3 regions of the Pseudarthrobacter sp. TE9888 genome follow, and region 2 is predicted to be linked to each of the others. Evidence: riboswitches for the same ligand, from Rfam matches in the RefSeq annotation. Region 2 holds a riboswitch; each other region holds the start of a gene.
What was found. A riboswitch is a leader RNA that binds a small molecule or an ion and turns the genes downstream of it on or off. The one in region 2 is predicted to bind cyclic di-AMP.

Region 1: another riboswitch for cyclic di-AMP. It lies ahead of ACZ9J7_RS18000 (LysM peptidoglycan-binding domain-containing protein); the one in region 2 lies ahead of ACZ9J7_RS10645 (aggregation-promoting factor C-terminal-like domain-containing protein).
Region 3: another riboswitch for cyclic di-AMP. It lies ahead of ACZ9J7_RS11285 (M23 family metallopeptidase); the one in region 2 lies ahead of ACZ9J7_RS10645 (aggregation-promoting factor C-terminal-like domain-containing protein).

Annotation. Positions count from the first base shown of each region.
Region 1 covers NZ_JBWBRD010000002.1:3,778,277-3,784,100, forward strand. The annotation lists gene ACZ9J7_RS17985 (DNA alkylation repair protein) at 1-78, opposite strand, end outside; gene ACZ9J7_RS17990 (TraR/DksA family transcriptional regulator) at 75-434, opposite strand; gene ACZ9J7_RS17995 (aggregation-promoting factor C-terminal-like domain-containing protein) at 456-1,805, opposite strand; cyclic di-AMP (ydaO/yuaA leader) riboswitch at 2,057-2,227, shown strand; gene ACZ9J7_RS18000 (LysM peptidoglycan-binding domain-containing protein) at 2,231-3,070, shown strand; gene ACZ9J7_RS18005 (protein adenylyltransferase SelO) at 3,179-4,642, opposite strand; gene ACZ9J7_RS18010 (ribonuclease Z) at 4,626-5,573, opposite strand; gene ACZ9J7_RS18015 (mycothiol transferase) at 5,566-5,824, opposite strand, start outside.
Region 2 covers NZ_JBWBRD010000002.1:2,128,298-2,134,121, reverse strand. The annotation lists gene ACZ9J7_RS10655 (glycosyltransferase family 39 protein) at 1-152, shown strand, start outside; gene ACZ9J7_RS10650 (ArnT family glycosyltransferase) at 159-2,312, shown strand; cyclic di-AMP (ydaO/yuaA leader) riboswitch at 2,510-2,673, shown strand; gene ACZ9J7_RS10645 (aggregation-promoting factor C-terminal-like domain-containing protein) at 2,679-3,389, shown strand; gene ACZ9J7_RS10640 (VOC family protein) at 3,566-3,970, opposite strand; gene upp (uracil phosphoribosyltransferase) at 4,075-4,710, opposite strand; gene ACZ9J7_RS10630 (phosphatase PAP2 family protein) at 4,723-5,547, opposite strand; gene ACZ9J7_RS10625 (nucleoside deaminase) at 5,603-5,824, shown strand, end outside.
Region 3 covers NZ_JBWBRD010000002.1:2,282,457-2,288,280, reverse strand. The annotation lists gene ACZ9J7_RS11295 (C40 family peptidase) at 205-978, opposite strand; gene ACZ9J7_RS11290 (C40 family peptidase) at 1,142-1,822, opposite strand; cyclic di-AMP (ydaO/yuaA leader) riboswitch at 1,893-2,071, opposite strand; gene ACZ9J7_RS11285 (M23 family metallopeptidase) at 2,200-3,027, opposite strand; cyclic di-AMP (ydaO/yuaA leader) riboswitch at 3,032-3,242, opposite strand; gene ACZ9J7_RS11280 (iron-dependent transcriptional repressor DtxR) at 3,381-4,082, opposite strand; gene serC (phosphoserine transaminase) at 4,377-5,507, shown strand; gene ACZ9J7_RS11270 (DUF3027 domain-containing protein) at 5,620-5,824, opposite strand, start outside.

The sequences.
Region 1 (5,824 bases), 1.6 Mb from region 2:
GTAACAGGAGCCCTCATTCTGCAGCGTCCGGTCGACGAAGTCCGCCGCCGCCGACACCACCTCCGCGGTCCCGGTCATCGCCCGCGGCCGGACGAGGCGTGCAGGATGCAGAACGGCGTCCACGGCCGCGCTTCCAGGCGGCCCTCGGCAATAGGCTCCCCGCACACCGCGCAGGTTCCATAGGTTCCCGCGGCCAGCCGCGCCAGGGCTTCCTCAATCTGTCCAAGGCCGGCCGAGCTTTGTTTCAGGAGCGCTGAAGCCTGGGAGAGTTCGAAGGCAATGGTGGCACCCTCGGGATCGTGCTCGTCATCCACATTGGAGTCCTGGCGCGCCGAATTTGCGGCTTCGATATCTGCCCGCAGCGCCGGCAGCAGTGCCAAGCGCCGCGCCCGCTCCTCTTCGAGCAGCGCGCGGAACCGTTCGAAATCAGGCATGGAAACAGCCTAACGCGTCAATCAGTACCAGTTCAGGGCCACAGAGTGGTTCCAGGCCGCGCACGGGGAACCATACCGGTCCTTGATGTAGCCAAGGCCCCAGTCGACCTGCGTGCGGTAGCTGGTGAGCCAGTCGCTGCCGGCGCTGGCGTACTTGCCCGGCGGCAGCGCCTGGGCTATTCCGTAGGCACCGGAGTAGGCGTTGGTGGCGGTGGTCAGCCAGCTGGACTCCTTGGTCCACAGCTGGGCCAGGCACAGGAACTGGTCCTGGCCCCACCCGAAGGCGGCCAGGCGCCCGGATGCGTAGCTTTTCGCTCCGGCCGGATCGTTCACCGCGCCGCCGGGAATGGAAGGAACGACGACGGCGGGCGGAACCGGCAGGGCCGGCGCTTCCGGGGCGGCCGGTCCGGGATCGACGGCGGGAAGCGGGGCCGGAACGGGTTGGACACCGCCTGGCCGGTCAGGACCCGCCGGGGCAGGGTTTGCTGCGGGCGCTGGCGCCTTCGGCTGCTGCGCCGCCGCGGCGGCAGCCCTGGCCGCCGCCTCCGCCTGCTGCCGTGCCTGCTCCTCCGCGGCGGCGCGCTTGGCCGCCTGGGCCGCCTCGTAGGCTGCCTGCGCCGCCTGGCCCTGGCGGTACTCACCCTCAAGGGCCGCCGTCGTGCCCTTCAGGGCTGCGAGCTGGGCTGTCAGTTCGCCGCCATGCCGCTGTTCCTCCGCGACCTGCCGGGCCAGCGAATCCTGGGCCGCGCGGGCGGAATCCAACGTTGCCTTCGCCTCCGCGGAAAGCCGCTCCTGCTCGCTCCTGGCAACCTTTTCCTGGTCGGCAAGGGCGGCGGCGGCCTTTTCCGCAGCCGCCGCCTTAGCGACCAGGGCCGCAGTCTTGTCCCCCACGAGCTTTACCAGGTTGAGTCCCTGGACACTGTTGGTTCCCAGGGCATCCAGCGCCACGAAGAACCCTGCGTTGGTTCCGCCGGTCTTGTAGGACTCGACTGCCAAGGCGCCGAGGTCTTTCCGGTACCGCGCCAACTCCGCGTTGGCCTGGGCGGCCCGGCCGGACAGTGTTTCCAGGCGGGAAGAAGCTGCCTGCAGCCCGGCGGCGGCGGCAGCATACCCGGCCGCCGAGCGGACGGCCGCTTCCCCTGCCGCCGCAGACTCTGCTTCAAGGCCGGACAGCAGCCCGTTGATGGTGGTGATCTCCGCTGCCTTCGAAGCTTCCGAGGACTGGGCCGCCTGCACGTCTGCCCAAGAGGGGTACCCGCCGGGCGGAGGCGGGTCGTCGGCAGCGGCCGGAAGGACAACGGTGGCGGCCAGGGCAACAGCCACCAGGCTCCCGAGCAAAGGGAACCTGGCGGTGGTCACGAACAGGGGCATAGTCCCGAAGCTTACCGGCGGATTGGTGGGTCACACAGGAAGCCGTTTCCACATTGTTACCGTGAACGGCGGCGCTGGCATCAGCCGAGGTCAGACCGCAAGCAGGCTTATCGTCCACACGTTTGCGCAATTCGAGAGGGCAGCCTCGTATGTTATCTAAATGTGACAATCGGCGTGCACATGGGTTAGGGTCTTCAGGTGTCCCTCCCAGACGGGACATTCCCGTCAGTATGCCGAGCCCTGCCGCTGACCATGGGATCCAACCGCTCCAGTTGGCAGGGACGGGGGAACCAAGTTTCCACGGCCACATGTGGCCTAGGGGTTAAGTCGATAGCGCCTCCCTCCATCGCGGGGCCGCTTCCGGCCGGGTATCTCCAGCCCGAACCCGACAGCTCACCCCGCAGGCATGGGAGAGGCGATCAACCGTGTCAAAAAATTCCATTCCAGCCCGTCACCGCGCGACTCCGGCCCGCTCCATTGTGCTCGAGGGCCTCGCCGTAACCGCCAAGTCGCAGGCCCGTTCACTGGGCCGCCCGGCGCTTGCTGTGGCAGCAGCGTCCGGCATTGCGTTCGGCGTCGGCGCCCCGGCGCACGCTGGTGTAACCGCACCGGACACCACTGGACAGACCAGCATGCAGGCCACCGCCCCGGCACCGGCTGCAGCCCCTGCCGCTGCAGCAGGGAATGTCCACACCGTCGTTTCCGGCGACACCCTCGGCGCCATTGCCGCGGCGTACGGCGTCAACCTCAATGACGTCCTGTCCGCCAACGGCCTTGGCCTGTCCTCGGTCATTTACCCGGGCGACCAGATCCAGATTCCCGGCGCCGGCTACACCGCAGCGCCGGCACCGGCCCCTGCTGCAGCACCCGTGCAGGCGGCAGCCGCCACCGCACCGGCCAACACCGGCATGAACATGTCCTACGCCTCCGCCACGCCTGTAGCTTCCACTACCGGCTCGGGCACCGGAGCCGCGATCCTCGCCTCGGCCTACAGCCAGCTGGGCGTCCAGCAGGACTGCACCGCAATGGTTGAGAAGGCACTGCGCTCGGTCGGCAAGTCCGTAGGCGACCTGGCCCCCACCCAGTTCTTCCAGTACGGCACGGTGGTGGGCGCTCCCGCCCCCGGTGACCTGATCATCACCTCCGGCCACGTGGGCGTTTACGCAGGCAACGGCCAGGTTGTCAGCGGCGGCGTCAACGGCTTCGACACGGAGGTGCACTCCATCAGCTGGCTCGGCGGGTACTCCGCAGTGCGCGTAGCCTAGTCTTCGCCGGTCCGGCCCGCTTGGCGGTGCCGACCGTTGTGGGAGGGTGGCAGCCGGGAAACCGGCTGCCACCCTCCTGCCGTTAAAGCACTCGACGGGCCGCCGCGGTCAGGTCCCGCAGAACGTCATGTAGCTGCCGAAGTCCTCAGGGGGCCCTTGAAGATAGCGTTCGAGGCCGGGCCGTTCATTGAAGGGGTCGCTGACAGCCGCCAGCAGTTGCTGCAACGGCCCCCGGTCCCCGCCGGTTGCTGCCGACAGCGCCTCCTCCACAAGGTGATTCCGGGGAATGTACGCGGGATTCACGCTGTCCATCAGCTCCGCGGCCGGCTTGAGCTCGTGCCACCGCACCAGCCAGGAATCGAGGGCGGCAAGGTCAGGGACCATGCCGCGCACGGGCCGGCGGTCTCCACGGGCGGCTTTACCCAGGTTGCGGAAGAACAGGGTGTAGTCCACGGGTCCGTCCTTGAGGATGTCGAGGACATCATCCACCAGGGCCCCGGCAACGCCGTTTTCATCGGCGCTGTCCAGGCCCATCTTGGCCGTCATTCCGCGGGTCCAGGCCTTGCTGTACTGGCCCCGGAAACCGCCCAGGACCTCCACTGCCGGGGCCACGGCTTTCTCCGGGTCCTGGTCAATCAGCGGCAGCATGGCCTCGGCGAGCCTGGCCAGGTTCCATTCGGCCAGGACCGGCTGGTTGGCATAGGCATAGCGTCCGCCGACGTCGATGGAACTGTAGACGGCGGCGGGGTTGAAGGCGTCCATAAACGCGCAGGGCCCGTAATCGATGGTCTCCCCTGAGATGGTCATGTTGTCCGTATTCATGACCCCGTGCACGAAGCCGACGAGCATCCACCGGGCGATGAGCTCTGCCTGGGCGGAGACGACCGCGGCGAACAGCGCAAGGTAGGGGTTGGCGGCACCGGCCGCATGCGGGTAGTGCCTGCTGATGGCATGGTCCGCCAGGCGCTTCAGGAGGTCCATGTTTTCGGTTGCGCGCGCGTACTGGAAGCTGCCAACGCGCAGGTGGCTGCCCGCAACCCGCGCCAGGACGGCGCCGGGCAGCATATCATCGCGCCGGACCTGCCGCCCGGTGGCCACCACGGCGAGCGAACGGGTGGTGGGAATGTGCAGTGCATGCATGGCCTCACTGACAATGTATTCACGCAGCATGGGCCCGACGACGGCACGGCCATCCCCGGCGCGGGCGAAGGGCGTCCGCCCCGAGCCTTTGAGGTGGACGTCCAGGAGGCGGCCCCGCCGGTCAGTGACCTCGCCCAGCAGCAGGGCCCGTCCGTCACCGAGCAGCGGCGAGTACCCGCCAAACTGATGTCCGGCGTACGCCTGTGCCACAGGTGTGGCACCCGCTGGAACGTGGTTTCCCACCAAAAGCCGCACACCCTCGGGGCTGCGCAGGTACTGCGGGTCAAGGCCCAGGTCTGCTGCCAGTTTGTCATTCAGGACGAGAAGCTCCGGGCTGGGCGCTTCCTCGGCCCGCCAGGGTACGGCGAGTTCCGCCAGTTCCCGGGCGAAACGGCCATCGAACGTGACCGTGGATTCAGCTGCTGCCGTCATGGTTTAACCCTATCGCCGTTGTTGGGCCGGCAGCCTCCCGCGCCGGCTGCCGCCGCCGCGGAACAGGGATGCGGTCAAGGTCCTTGGCGGCGATCACGGTAACCCCCGGGGCCCGCGCCTGGGCCTGGTCTGCCAGGACGGAAACGTCGTCACCGTACCGTGCGGAAAAGTGGGTGAGCACCAGGGTGCGTGCGCCGGCGGACGCCGCAAGGGCCCCCGCCTGCCCGGCAGTGAGGTGGAGGTACCGACCTGCCAGGGGGTCGTCGTCGTCACTGAAGGTCGACTCGGCGACCAACAGGTCCGCCCCATCCGCCAGCTCTTCGGCGCCGGGGCACGGCGCCGTATCCATGATGAAGGCGAAGCGCTGGCCCGGCCTGGGGATGCTTACGTCCTCCAGCCTGGCTGTCCCAAGGACGCCGTCGCGTTGCAGCCGGCCCACGTCCGGGCCGGCAATTCCTGCCGCCCGCAACCGCGCCGGCAACAGTGTTTGCCCGTCAGCCTCCCGGAGCAGGTAGCCGAACGTCTCGATGCGGTGCTTGAGCGGCCGGACCTCCAGGCCTTCCGCCACGGGTCCGGGTCCCGAATGCGGGTGGAGCCGAAGGTCGATGCCGGGTGAACTCACCGACACCAGCGCCCGCACCACCGCCTCGCCGGAGGCCGGATAGTGCAAATGGACGGGGTGCGGCACGCGGTCCAATGCCATGCGGGACAGCACCCCGGGCAGGCCGTAGCAGTGGTCCCCGTGCACGTGGGTGAGGCAGATCCTGGTGATGTGGCCGGCCGCCACGCCGGCGTGGATCATCTGGCGCTGCGTGCCCTCGCCGGGGTCGAAGAGCAAGCCCGCGCCGTCCCACCGCAGAAAGCAACCGTTGTGGTTCCGGGTCCGCGTAGGGACCTGGGAGGCGGTGCCCAGTATCGCCAGTTCACGCACCCCGGGAGTCCGCCGTCCCCGGGTGCAGGCCCCGCGCGTAGGCTGCCTGGCCGACATGCTGGAGGCAGTCCCCCAGGATGCTGATGAGGCGCACCCCAAAGGTCACCGGCGGATCCCAGTGCCTGTCAACCACGCGGTCCAGGTCGGAGTCGCCGATGCCGTCGAGCACCCTGGCGGTCTGGCGGTGAACCGCATCGTAGTACTCCTGGAGCAGTTCCCGGGGCGCCGTGACGGCATCGACCTGCTCACTG
Region 2 (5,824 bases):
AGGGCGAGATCGGATACTACATCCAGGGCGGCGGCATGGGCGGAGGCGGCATGGGCGGCCGCGGGGGCAACTCCGAGGTGGCCGCCTGGGTAGAGGCGAACTTCCAGGCACAGACCGTGGGCAACTCCACTGTCTACCGCCTGGCGGAGTAGCACGCCATGGCCAGCCACTACGGGACCCCGCCGTACCCACGAACCGCGGCCGGCGTTGAGCGGCCCTCCGGGGCACGCGCAGCCGAAGACCGCGCAACCGAAGCACGCGCAGCCGAAGACCGGAAGGCCGGAGCCCGGACTTCCGGGGACGGCGGAACACAGTCCGGCCGGCTTCCACGGGATCCCTTGGCCCTCCGCCGGCACCTGGAACTGGCGGCGGTACTGGCAGGAACGGCCGTGCTGTACCTCTGGAACCTCGGCGCATCAGGCTGGGCCAACGCGTTCTATTCCGCCGCGGCCCAGGCGGGATCGCAGGACTGGACCGCGTGGTTCTTCGGTTCCTCGGACGCCGCCAACTCAATCACGGTGGACAAGCCGCCGGCCTCGTTGTGGATCATGGGGCTGTCCGTCCGGATCTTCGGTTTAAGCCCGTGGAGCATCCTGGTCCCGCAAGCGCTGATGGGGGTCGGGGCCGCCTGGCTGCTCCACCTTGCTGTGCGCCGGGCAGCGGCGCACGCCACGGGTAACGCCGCCCTCGCCCACAGGGCCGGGTTGCTGGGCGCTGCCGTCCTCGCCCTCACGCCGGTTGCCACGCTGATGTTCCGGTTCAACAACCCGGACGCCCTGCTGGTGCTGCTCATGACTGCCGCCGCGTACGGGGTCCTCCGTGCAATCCAGGAGGGCCGGTTGCGCTGGCTCCTGCTGGCCGGCGTGTTCCTGGGCTTCGGCTTCCTGGCCAAGCAACTGCAGGTCCTGCTGGTGGTTCCCGGGTTCGCCGTGGCCTACCTGGTCGCGGCGCCGGGCAGGCTGGGCCGGCGCCTCCTGGGGCTGGCGGCGGCGGGGGCAGCGATGGTGGTTTCCGCGGGCTGGTGGCTCGCGGCCGTGGAGCTGACGCCTGCCGGCATGCGGCCCTACATTGGCGGGTCGCAGGACAACTCCATCCTGGAGCTCACCCTTGGCTACAACGGGCTGGGGCGGCTGACGGGCGACGAGACGGGCAGTGTGGGCGGCGGCAACGGGTGGGGCGTCCCCGGCCTGTTCCGGATGTTCAACAGCGAGTTCGGGGGCCAGATAGCGTGGCTGCTTCCCTCCGCCCTGATCCTTGCGGCGGGCCTGCTGTGGGTGTGCCGGCGGGCACCGCGGACGGATCCGGTGCGTGCGTCGGTGGTGGCCTGGGGCTCGTGGGTCCTGGTGACGGGCCTGGTGTTCAGCTTCATGGCCGGCATCATCCACCCCTACTACGCGGTGGCGCTGGCGCCGGGAATTGCGGGGCTTACCGGCCTGGGCGCTGTCCTCCTGTGGCAGCACAGGCAGCAGCCGGCTGCTGCAATCCTGCTCGCGGCGGCGGTGGCAGCGGCCGCCCTGACGGCGTTTTCGCTGCTGGGCACCACATCGGCCTACGGTCCGTGGCTGCGCTGGCTGGTGCTGGCAGCAGGCCTGGCCGCGGCGGCCGGAGTGGGCCTCAACCGGTTCCTGGGCCGCCGCTCCCTGCTGCGGACGACGGCGGCGCTGGCCGTTGCTGCGTCGCTCGCCGGGCCGCTGGCCTACTCCGTCTCCACGGCGTCGGCGGCGCACAGCGGGGCAATCGTCAGCGCAGGACCCACGACAGGGTTCGGTGCGGGGCCGGGCGGCGCACCCGGTGGCGCCGGGGGCAACCGGAACGGATTCGGCCCCAGTGGCACCGGGAGCACGGGCAACGCGGCCCAAGGCACACCGGGACAAGGCACTCGAGGACAAGGCTTCCGGCAGCAAGGCACCCAAGGCGGCACGGGGTTTGCCGGGAACCGCAGCGGAGGCATGGGCGGGCTCCTGGGTGCCCCCACGCCGTCGGCCGACCTGGTCACCGCGCTCCAGGCCGGGGCGTCAAGCTACACCTGGGCCGCGGCCGTGGTGGGTTCCAACAACGCCGCCGGTTACCAACTGGCGACCGAACTTCCGGTCATGGCGGTGGGCGGCTTCAACGGCACCGACCCCTCCCCCACGCTGGCGCAGTTCCAGGAGCTGGTGTCCCAGGGAAGGATCCATTTCTTCATCGCGGGCGGAACCATGCGTTCCTCCAGCGGCTCGGATGAGGCAACCCGGATTACTGAGTGGGTGGCAGCCAATTTCCAGGCGCAGAGCATCGGCGGCACCACGGTGTACGCCCTGTCTGGCCAGTAGCGAAGCAGTCCGGCCCGGGCCGGAAGTCCCTGCGGGCCGGACTGCCTCAGGCCATCACTCCTCCGTTCGCGCTGCCGCAAACCGACGCGCTGGATCCGTGACTTCCGTTACCTAAACGTGACTTCCGCTTAATCTTCCTGTACCGTCGATTGGGTGCGGTCCCCGTTCGGACCGCATATCCCGGGTTGACGCCAAGCTCTGCCGCTTCCCCGGATTCCGATTGAGCAACGGCAGAGGCGGGGGACCCACCGTCCCGGGCAATAACTGCCCTTGGGGTTAAGCCAGTACGTGATTTTCATTCCGTACGGCCGGATGCCCTCATCCGAACCCGACAGCTAACTCCGCAGGTGTGAGAGGCGATCAATCATGTCCAAAAACACGGCAGAATCATGCCTGCACGCTAAACACAGGGCCAAGCAGCAGGCCAAGAAGACCACCCTCGGCCAGCGCGCCGCAGTTCTTGCGGCATCGTGCGCGGTGCTGGTGGGGGTAGGCGCGGCCGGACAGGCCACCAGCAGCATGGCCCCGGCGTCGTCCACCCAGTCAAACACGGCAGCAGCTGACGCCCAAATGAGCATCGAGAAGAGCGAAATCCGCTCCAACCCGGTGGAGAGCCCCGCTCCCGCAGCCATCAGCGTAGCGCCGCAGGCGGCTGAACCGGCTCCGGCAGCAGCGCCAGCGGCTCCCGCACCGGCAGCCCCTGCGCCTGCTCCCGCACCGGCGCCCGCCCCTGCCCCCGCACCTGAGCCTGCACCTGCCGTCGCGGTCAACGATCCTGCTGGCGCCCAGGCCTACGCGGCCGGCCAACTGGCCACATTCGGCTGGGGACCGGACCAGATGCAGTGCCTGCAGACCCTGTGGACCAAGGAATCCGACTGGACCACCACGGCCACCAATCCCAGCAGCGGGGCGTACGGAATCGTCCAGTCCCTTCCGGCCGAGAAGATGGCCAGCTCGGGCGCGGACTACCTCACCAACTACCGCACCCAGATCAACTGGGGCCTGGATTACATCAAGAAGAGCTACCAGTCCCCCTGCGGCGCACTGAGCTTCCACCTGGCGCACAACTGGTACTAGGCACCACTCCCCTGCCGCAACGCGACGAAGCGGCACCTTCAGCTGAGCCTTTCCAGCCTTGACGGCCGCCCGACGACGCGTCCCGGCCCCCGCCGTCGTACGCCTTGGAGTGGGGCCCGGCAGGGAATACCGCCTAGACTGCGGGCCGCATCCCGAGGGATGCGGCCCGCAGTGGTTTAAGGTGCAGGGCTCTGCGCCGTGCCTGCCCCGGGGTTACGCCACGGGACGTACTGGACAGACCACCTGTTGCCGTCCGGATCGGCGAAATACACGAAGTGGCCCCAGTCCTGGACGTCCACGTCACTGACATCCACGCCGTTGTTCTTCAGAAAGTCGTGAGCCGCGGTGATGTCGCTGACCACCAGCTGCAGGTTTGCTCCGGTGCCGGGAGGTGCGTCCGTCAATCCCTCGCCAATGCAGATGGAGCAGGCCGAACCGGGCGGCGTCAGCTGCACGAAGCGGATGTCGTCCGAGGGCCGCTCGTCGTAGTCGGCGTTGAAGCCCACCTTGTTGACGTAGAAATCCTTGGCGCGGTCAACGTCGGAGACGGGGACAAAGGCAAGTTCAAGTTTCCAGTCCATCCGCACAGGCTAGCGGCGGCACACCGGCCCGGAAAGGCCCAGCGCAAATGGGGCCGTCGAAAATGGCCCTTATCCCGACAGGTCGCGTCCTGAAAGGCGGGAGGCTACCCGGCGATGCCGTAGAGGCGGTCGCCGGCGTCGCCCAGTCCGGGAACGATGTAGGACTTCTCGTTGAGCTTCTCATCGATGGAGGCCAGGACGATGTGCACGTTGGCTTCGCCGAGTTCCTCCTCCAGCTTGGCCAGGCCCTCCGGAGCCGCGAGCAGGCAGATGCAAGTGACGTCCGAAGCGCCCCGCTTGAACAGGAACTTGATGGCCTCGCGCAGCGTGCCACCGGTGGCCAGCATGGGGTCCAGGACAAACACCTGCCGGCCGGTCAGGTCCTCGGGGAGGCGCTCGGCGTAGGTGATGATGTCCAGCGTTTCCTCATCCCGGGCCATGCCCAGGAAGCCCACCTCGGCGGTGGGGACCAGCTTGGTCATGCCCTCCAGCATGCCAAGGCCTGCCCGGAGGATGGGGACCACCAGCGGGGTGGGCTTGGTGAACGCCGTGCCGATGGTGGTGCTGACGGGTGTCTCGATGGTGACGGGCTCGGTGCGGACCTCCCGCGTGGCTTCGTAGGCCAGCAGGGTCACCAGCTCTTCCGTCAGCTGGCGGAAGACCGGCGACGGCGTGTTCTTGTCCCGCAGGACGGTGAGCTTGTGGGCGACCAAGGGGTGGTCAACAACGAGAGTACGCATCCCCCAAAACTATCATCCGGCGGTGTCCTTGTTATGGCCGCCGTGGGCGTGCTCACTGCCGCCGTCGCCCCTATGGTGCACTTCCTCGGCCACCACGTCGCGGACGATTGGACGGTCGAACGACGGCGCCGCACCGGCATGCTCCCGCCTGCGGACCAAGTGGAACAACCTGTGCGCCAGAATGACCACGCCCACCCAGGTCAGGCCGAGCAGCCACCCGGCCATGACATCGGTCAGCCAGTGGTGGCCGAGGAAGACGCGGCTCAGCCCCATGGCGATGATGAAAAGCGTGCCGGCCGTGATGGCCGAGACGCGGACCACCATGGCCTGGAACTGGAGGCAGATCAGGTACACCACCAGGCTGATCACCACGGTGGTGTTCAGGGTGTGGCCACTGGGGAAAGACGGTGAATCCTCGTAAGGGGGTACCGCATCCGCGTGGTCCGGGCGCGTGCGGCCCACCAGCTTCTTGCCGAACGTCGTGGCCATGATGGAGACGGCCGCTGCTCCGCCAATCAGGATGAGGGGCCGCCAGTTCCGGCTGAGGAAGGTCAGCCAGGCGGTGAGGATGCTGGCGAGGATGGGCATTCCGATTCCGCCGCCGATATTGGTGAAGCCGGTAACGAAAGCGTCGAGTCCGGGGCTGCGCAGGCTCTCTGAGAGGGCCAGGGCTGGCTTGTCCAGGTTGGCCAGGCCAGCGGAATCCACCACGTTGTCGTACACCTCGGCGCCCAGCAAGGCCAGGGATACGATGATCGCACCGCCCACGAGGAAGGTGAGGACCAGAGCCGCATACGGCTTGAACCAGAGACCTAGGCGATCCCGAAGAGTGTCCATGGTGCCTCCCGGCGTCGGTCAGTAACCTGAGTATCCTCGAAACTATCATTGAGCCATGCCGTTGCCCGATAAAGAACATCATGCCTGGATGGGCCTTGCGTTGACGGAAGCGCGCCGGGCACTCGCCACGGAGGATGTTCCCATTGGCGCCGTGGTGCTGGGGCCCGACGGCGGGGTGCTGGGTTCGGGCCGGAACCAGCGGGAGGAACTGGGCGACCCCACGGCCCACGCCGAGGTGGTGGCCATCCGGGAAGCCGCGGCCCGGCTGCAGGAACGG
Region 3 (5,824 bases), 150 kb from region 2:
TATGGATCGACATCACAAGAGTAAACAAAGAAGTGCAAAATCAGGTAATCGCCGCCCCGGAGGCCCATTCCGTCCCCGGGACAGGGAAAAGGCGGGGACTGCGGCGGCAACCCCAGTAAGCGCAAAGGACCCCCGCCTTGCTGGCGGGGGTCCTTTGGCAAGCAGTACACTGGCCGGCGCTGGTTCAGGCCGGCACGGGAATGCCTAACGTACGCGGATGGCTACCGGTCCGGAGCCAACATTGGCGCTGAAGACCACGGTGTCGTTGCCGTTGAAGCCGCCGTGGACGGCCATGCCGTTACCGGCGTAAACGGCGATGTGGGCCATGCCGCCGCCACCGTCGGCGTAGTACAGCAGGTCGCCGGGCTGGGCCTGCGACATGGGCACGGTGTCACCCAGCGACAGGTAGCCTGCCGGCCAGTCGTGGAAGTGGATGCCGACGGCGGCCAGTGCGTTGGTCACCAGCATGGTGCAGTCCTGGTGCACGCCGAGCTGGGCGTAAGCGGCGGAGAGGATGGCTGCACCCTTCCCGCTTGCGGAAACCTGGGGGGCGGGAGCGGTGGGAGCAGAGGCCGTAACAACCTTGGCCGTGGCCTTGGGAGCAGCAACAGGCTGCGCCACCGGAGCGGGAGCAGCTTCCTGCACCTGGACCTGGGGCTCAGGCTCTGCGACGGGAGCCGGCGTGGTGGTGACGGCAGGCTTCTCGTAGCTGATGGCAATGGTGGAAGCTGCGGAAATCGGGGCGTCGACGGCGGATTCGACTTCCAGCTGGGACGCCGGAGCGGAATCGCGCTTGACGTTGGCGTCGGCAGCGTTGGCTGCGAGGCCGCTGGTCAGGACCAGGCCGGAAGCCGCAGCGATAACAGCAGCCTGGCGGCCCATGCCACCGGCGTTGTCGCTGACAGCTTTGGCAATGATGGCGATCGAGTTGGTTTTGGTGACCTCGGCGCGGTGCCGTGCGGTAGCACGAGTCGTCATGAGTTCTCTCTTTCGTTTTTCCTTCGGACCGCGTGTAGGCAGGCAAAGGGGGCTGGACGCGCCGGCATCTTGGGGGTACGCCGGCGCATCCCGAACGGGGATCTGGTTTCTAGCGGAAAAGCTGTGGGCAAAGAAATAGCCCTTGGAGCGCTAAGCCCAAGAACTACTTGTTGAGGTGGTAGTACGAAGAGGTACCGGTGGCTGCGGGCGAGTGCAGCAGCGTGCCCTGGGAGGGGTTAAGCGCGCTGATCATCATGCCGTTGCCGACGTAGATGCCTACGTGCGCGCCACCATTCTGGACAACGAGGTCGCCCGGCTGCGGGGTGGAGGTGGGGGTCATGATGCTCCACGCGTTGGTGCGGGGGATGCTGATCCCGGCCTGCGCGTAGACCCACTGGACGAACCCGGAGCAGTCCCAGCCGGTGACCGGGCTGGTGCCGCCCCACACGTAGGCGTGGCCGATGCCGGTGTAGGCGATGGCTGCAATGCCGGAGGTTGCGGCGGACACAGTCTCGGCGGCCTTGGCGGCGGGAGCGGCGTCCTGGCCTGCGGTCGCGGTGGCGGCGCGCTCGGCTGGTGCGGTGGACTGGGGACGCACCGCTTCGACCTTCGGAGCGGCGGTGGTCTTGACGACCGGGCGCTCGAAGGAAACCGTCGCCGTGGGGGCAGCGGTGACGGCCAGTGCAGTCTGTGCCGAGCCGGACTCGGTGGATGCAGAGACACCGGCGGTGGTGTCAGCTGCGTTTGCCGGCAGGCCCATGCTCAGGATGAGGCCCGATGCGGCTGCCACTACGGCAGCCTGGCGGCCTACGGTCCCGGCATTTGCACTCACGGCCCTGGACACGGCGTCCAAGGGGCTGGTGCGAACCGTTTGCGCACGGTGGCGCGCAGAATGATGGCGTGAAGACACGAAGGTAGCCTCTCCCAATGCCTGCGAGGTGAGCTGTCGGATTCGGATGGGAGTCACCCGGCCACACTGCTTCCTGGGAAGCTCGTGACTTAACCCCAAGGCCTTCTGGAGAGAAGGCCAAAATTGGTTCCCCCGCCCCTGCCAGACGATGAAATGCGAACGGACCTTGAGCGGTGGCAGAGTTAGGCAATCCACTCAAGAGCGTCAACTTCGGAAAAGTTGACGCGAGTTAGACGGTACAGCAGTTTTGTTTCAATGTCACATTCAGGTCACGGCAGGTCACTGCGATCTGAGAGTGAGCAATCATTCGGTTACAGCCAGCCCATGGGATCGACCACTTCGCCGTTGACCTGCACCTCGAAGTGCAGGTGGCAGCCGGTGGAGGCACCCGTAGTGCCGCTGAGTGCCACGACTTCTCCACGGGAGACCGTCTGGCCCACCTTGACGTTGAAGGACGACAGGTGGTTGTACGTGGTTTCCAGCCCGTTGCCATGGTCGATGACCACCCGGTTTCCGCCGCCGAACTGGTGCCAGCCCGCGAAGGTAACGGTGCCGGTCGCAGCGGCCAGGACGGACGTCCCGCATTGCGCCACGAAGTCCTGGCCTCGGTGGAAGTCGCCGGAGCCGCCGGTAATCGGGCTCACCCGGTATCCGAACGGTGAGGCGGTGGTGAGGGTGGCAAGTGGTGCAGCCAGGGTGCCGGCCGACGCGGCCCGGGTGACCGAGCCCGCTGACTGGGCGCTCAGGAGCTGCTTGAGCTTCCCGTCGGGGTCAGCCTGGGTCACCACGGCCGAGCGGCTGAAGTCGATCTGGGCGCCAATATCGGCGGAAATCTGCGGCTGCGGACTGACGGAGGATGCCGCCAGGGGCGCGTTGCCGGACGCATCAGTGGCCATGACCGGGCTGGTGGCGGGCACTGTGACCGTCAGCACCAGGCCGGTGGCGGCCAGGGCGATTCCGGCCTTCTGGCCGATCCCGCTTGCGGCGGCGAATTCCGTTACCTGCCGCAGGGGCCCCCGGCGGCGGCGCGCGTCGCGATGCAGATCGCGGGGGCGCTCCGCTGCTGCGTCTTCGACAACCCGGGGTGCCGAAGGGGGGCTGGCTGCGCGGCGGCGCCCCCTGGAGGTCTGCGTGGTCAAGAAGGGTTCCTCTCTGGAAAAGCCTGCGGAGTTAGCTGTCGGATTCGGGTCAGAGAGATCAAGGACCCGGCCCGTCACGGCAAGCTTCTGCACAGGGGTATTCCCGGAAGAATCCTTCACTGGAGAGGCTTGCTGCTGACGGACTTCACCCCAAGGCAGTCCCCCGCTGCCGCTTGTGGTTCCCCCGCCTCTGCCAGTAACGACTCGTGCACCCGATCCGCTGGCAGAGCTCGGCTCCGGATCGGGTAACGCTTAAGTATCAACGAATGGTTCCACTATAGGGCCTTAAGACCCTAGGTAACAATTCCGTTATCTTTGCTTGGAAGTGCCTCGTCGGGGTAAAAAGCCGGGCGTCAGGCCTGGGCCACGGCAACGAAAACGTGGGCGGCGACCTCGGGCGGCAGCTCCAGTGCGCCCTCGATGCCAGGGACCCGCACGGAGATGTAATCACCCACGCGTTCCAGCGCCACTGCGGCACCGGGCCGGATTCCGCCTTCGTCAAGTTGCGCCAGCAGTTCCGGCTCCACCTGGATTGGTTCAGCGAGCCGGCTGATGGTGACAACAGAGGCCGGAGCGTAGCCCTTCATGGCCTCGACCAGGCTGATGGCCCCGTCGGCGCCACCGCGGGCAGGCTGTCCACCCAAAGCGGCGAGCCCGGGGATGGGGTTGCCGTAGGGCGATTCGGTGGGGTGGTCCAGCATTTCGTAAATGCGCCGCTCGACCCGCTCGCTCATGACATGTTCCCAGCGGCAGGCTTCGTCATGCACGTAGGCCCAGTCCAGGCCGATGACGTCGGCCAGCAGGCGTTCGGCCAGCCGGTGCTTGCGCATGACCTCGGTGGCCCGCTTGCGGCCTGTGTCCGTAAGTTCCAGGTGCCGGTCACCGGAGACGACCACGAGCCCGTCGCGTTCCATCCTGCCGATGGTCTGGGACACGGTGGGGCCGGAGTGGCGCAGGCGCTCGGCAATACGGGCCCGGAGGGCGACGATGTTTTCTTCCTCAAGCTCCAGGATGGTCCTGAGGTACATCTCCGTAGTGTCGATCAGATCCGTCATCCAGCTCAGCTCCTCGAGCGCAGTACCTTGCGTTGTCCCACCGTATCGCCTCTTCCCGCGAGGTAGTTCGGGGGCCAGCTTAGCCTATTTTGAGTTTGTCCGAATAGCCGCGCTTCCTGCGGTACCGCACGGGCGGCCCGTCTCAATGTCTGGACTTTGGGCCCGCCGGCTCCCGCCGCCCCTGCCATTCAGGCAGAATGGTGAAGGCCCGCTGCGCAGCCATCGCCTGCTGCCGGCCGAGCCATGACCCGCCCGTCCGGACCAAACTTTCGTCCCCGCCGAATTGGAGCACCTGTGAGCGACACCAGCATCACGATCCCCGCCGACCTCCTGCCGAAGGATGGGCGGTTCGGCGCCGGCCCGTCCAAGGTCCGCCAGGAACAGATCGATGCGTTGGCAGCAGCGTCCAAGACCATCCTCGGCACCTCGCACCGGCAGGCGCCGGTCAAGAACCTGGTGGGATCTGTCCGCGAAGGGCTGAGCCAGTTCTTCCGCGCCCCGGAGGGCTATGAAGTGGTCCTCGGCGTGGGCGGCTCCACCGCTTTCTGGGACGTCGCCAGCTTCGGCCTCGTGGAGAAGAAGGCCCAGCACCTGTCCTTCGGCGAGTTCGGATCCAAGTTCGCCGCCGCTACCAACAAGGCGCCCTTCCTGGAGGCGTCCTCGATCATCAAGTCCGAGCCGGGCACGCGGCCGGCGGCCCAGGCCGAGGCCGGCGTTGATGTCTATGCCTGGCCCCAAAACGAGACCTCCACCGGTGTGGCTGCCCCCGTCACGCGCGTTTCCGGAGCCGACGAGGGATCGCTGGTCCTGGTGGACGCCACCTCCGCGGCCGGCGGCCTGGACGTGGACGTTGCCCATAGCGACGTCTACTACTTCGCCCCGCAGAAGAACTTCGCCTCCGACGGCGGCCTGTGGCTGGGCCTGTTCTCCCCCGCCGCGATCGAGCGTGCCGCACGGATCAAGGCCGCCAACCGTTGGATCCCGGACTTCCTGGATCTCCAGACCGCGATCGACAACTCCCGCCTGAACCAGACGTACAACACGCCGTCGCTGTCCACGCTGGTCACCCTGGACGCCCAGGTCCAGTGGCTGAACGCCAACGGCGGCCTGGATTTCGCGGCCGCACGCACCGCCGACTCCGCCGGACGCATCTACAGCTGGGCGGATGCCTCCGAGTTCGCCACCCCGTTTGTGGCCAAGGCGGAGGAACGCTCCAACGTCATTGCCACCATCGACTTCGACGAGTCGGTTGATGCGGCGGCTGTAGCCAAGGTCCTGCGCGCCAACGGCATCGTGGACACTGAGCCCTACCGGAAGCTGGGCCGCAACCAGCTGCGCATTGCCACCTTCGTGGCCATCGAGCCAAGCGATGTCTCCGCCCTGCTGTCCAGCATTGACTACGTGGTGGGCGAGCTGCGGAAGTAGGCGCGGAGGACAGTCAGGACAACATACGACGGCGCCGCCCGGGTTCATCCCGGACGGCGCCGTTTTCGTTTGTCCCCGGCGGGGGTGGCCGGCTTCCCGGCGACGGGTGCGGTCAGGCTTCCGCCTGGGTGCCGGCGTCGCCCGTTGGATCCTCCGCCGCTGTTTCCTCGCTTGCGGATTCCGGGGCCGTTTCCTGGCTGCCTGCTTCGGACTCCTGCTGCTGGTCCTCGGGGCGGACACGCTCGGCCCAGGGCACCCACTCCGGGGCCAGGATCGAATCTTCCGACGGCAGGAGGCCCAGCTCATTGACCGTGACC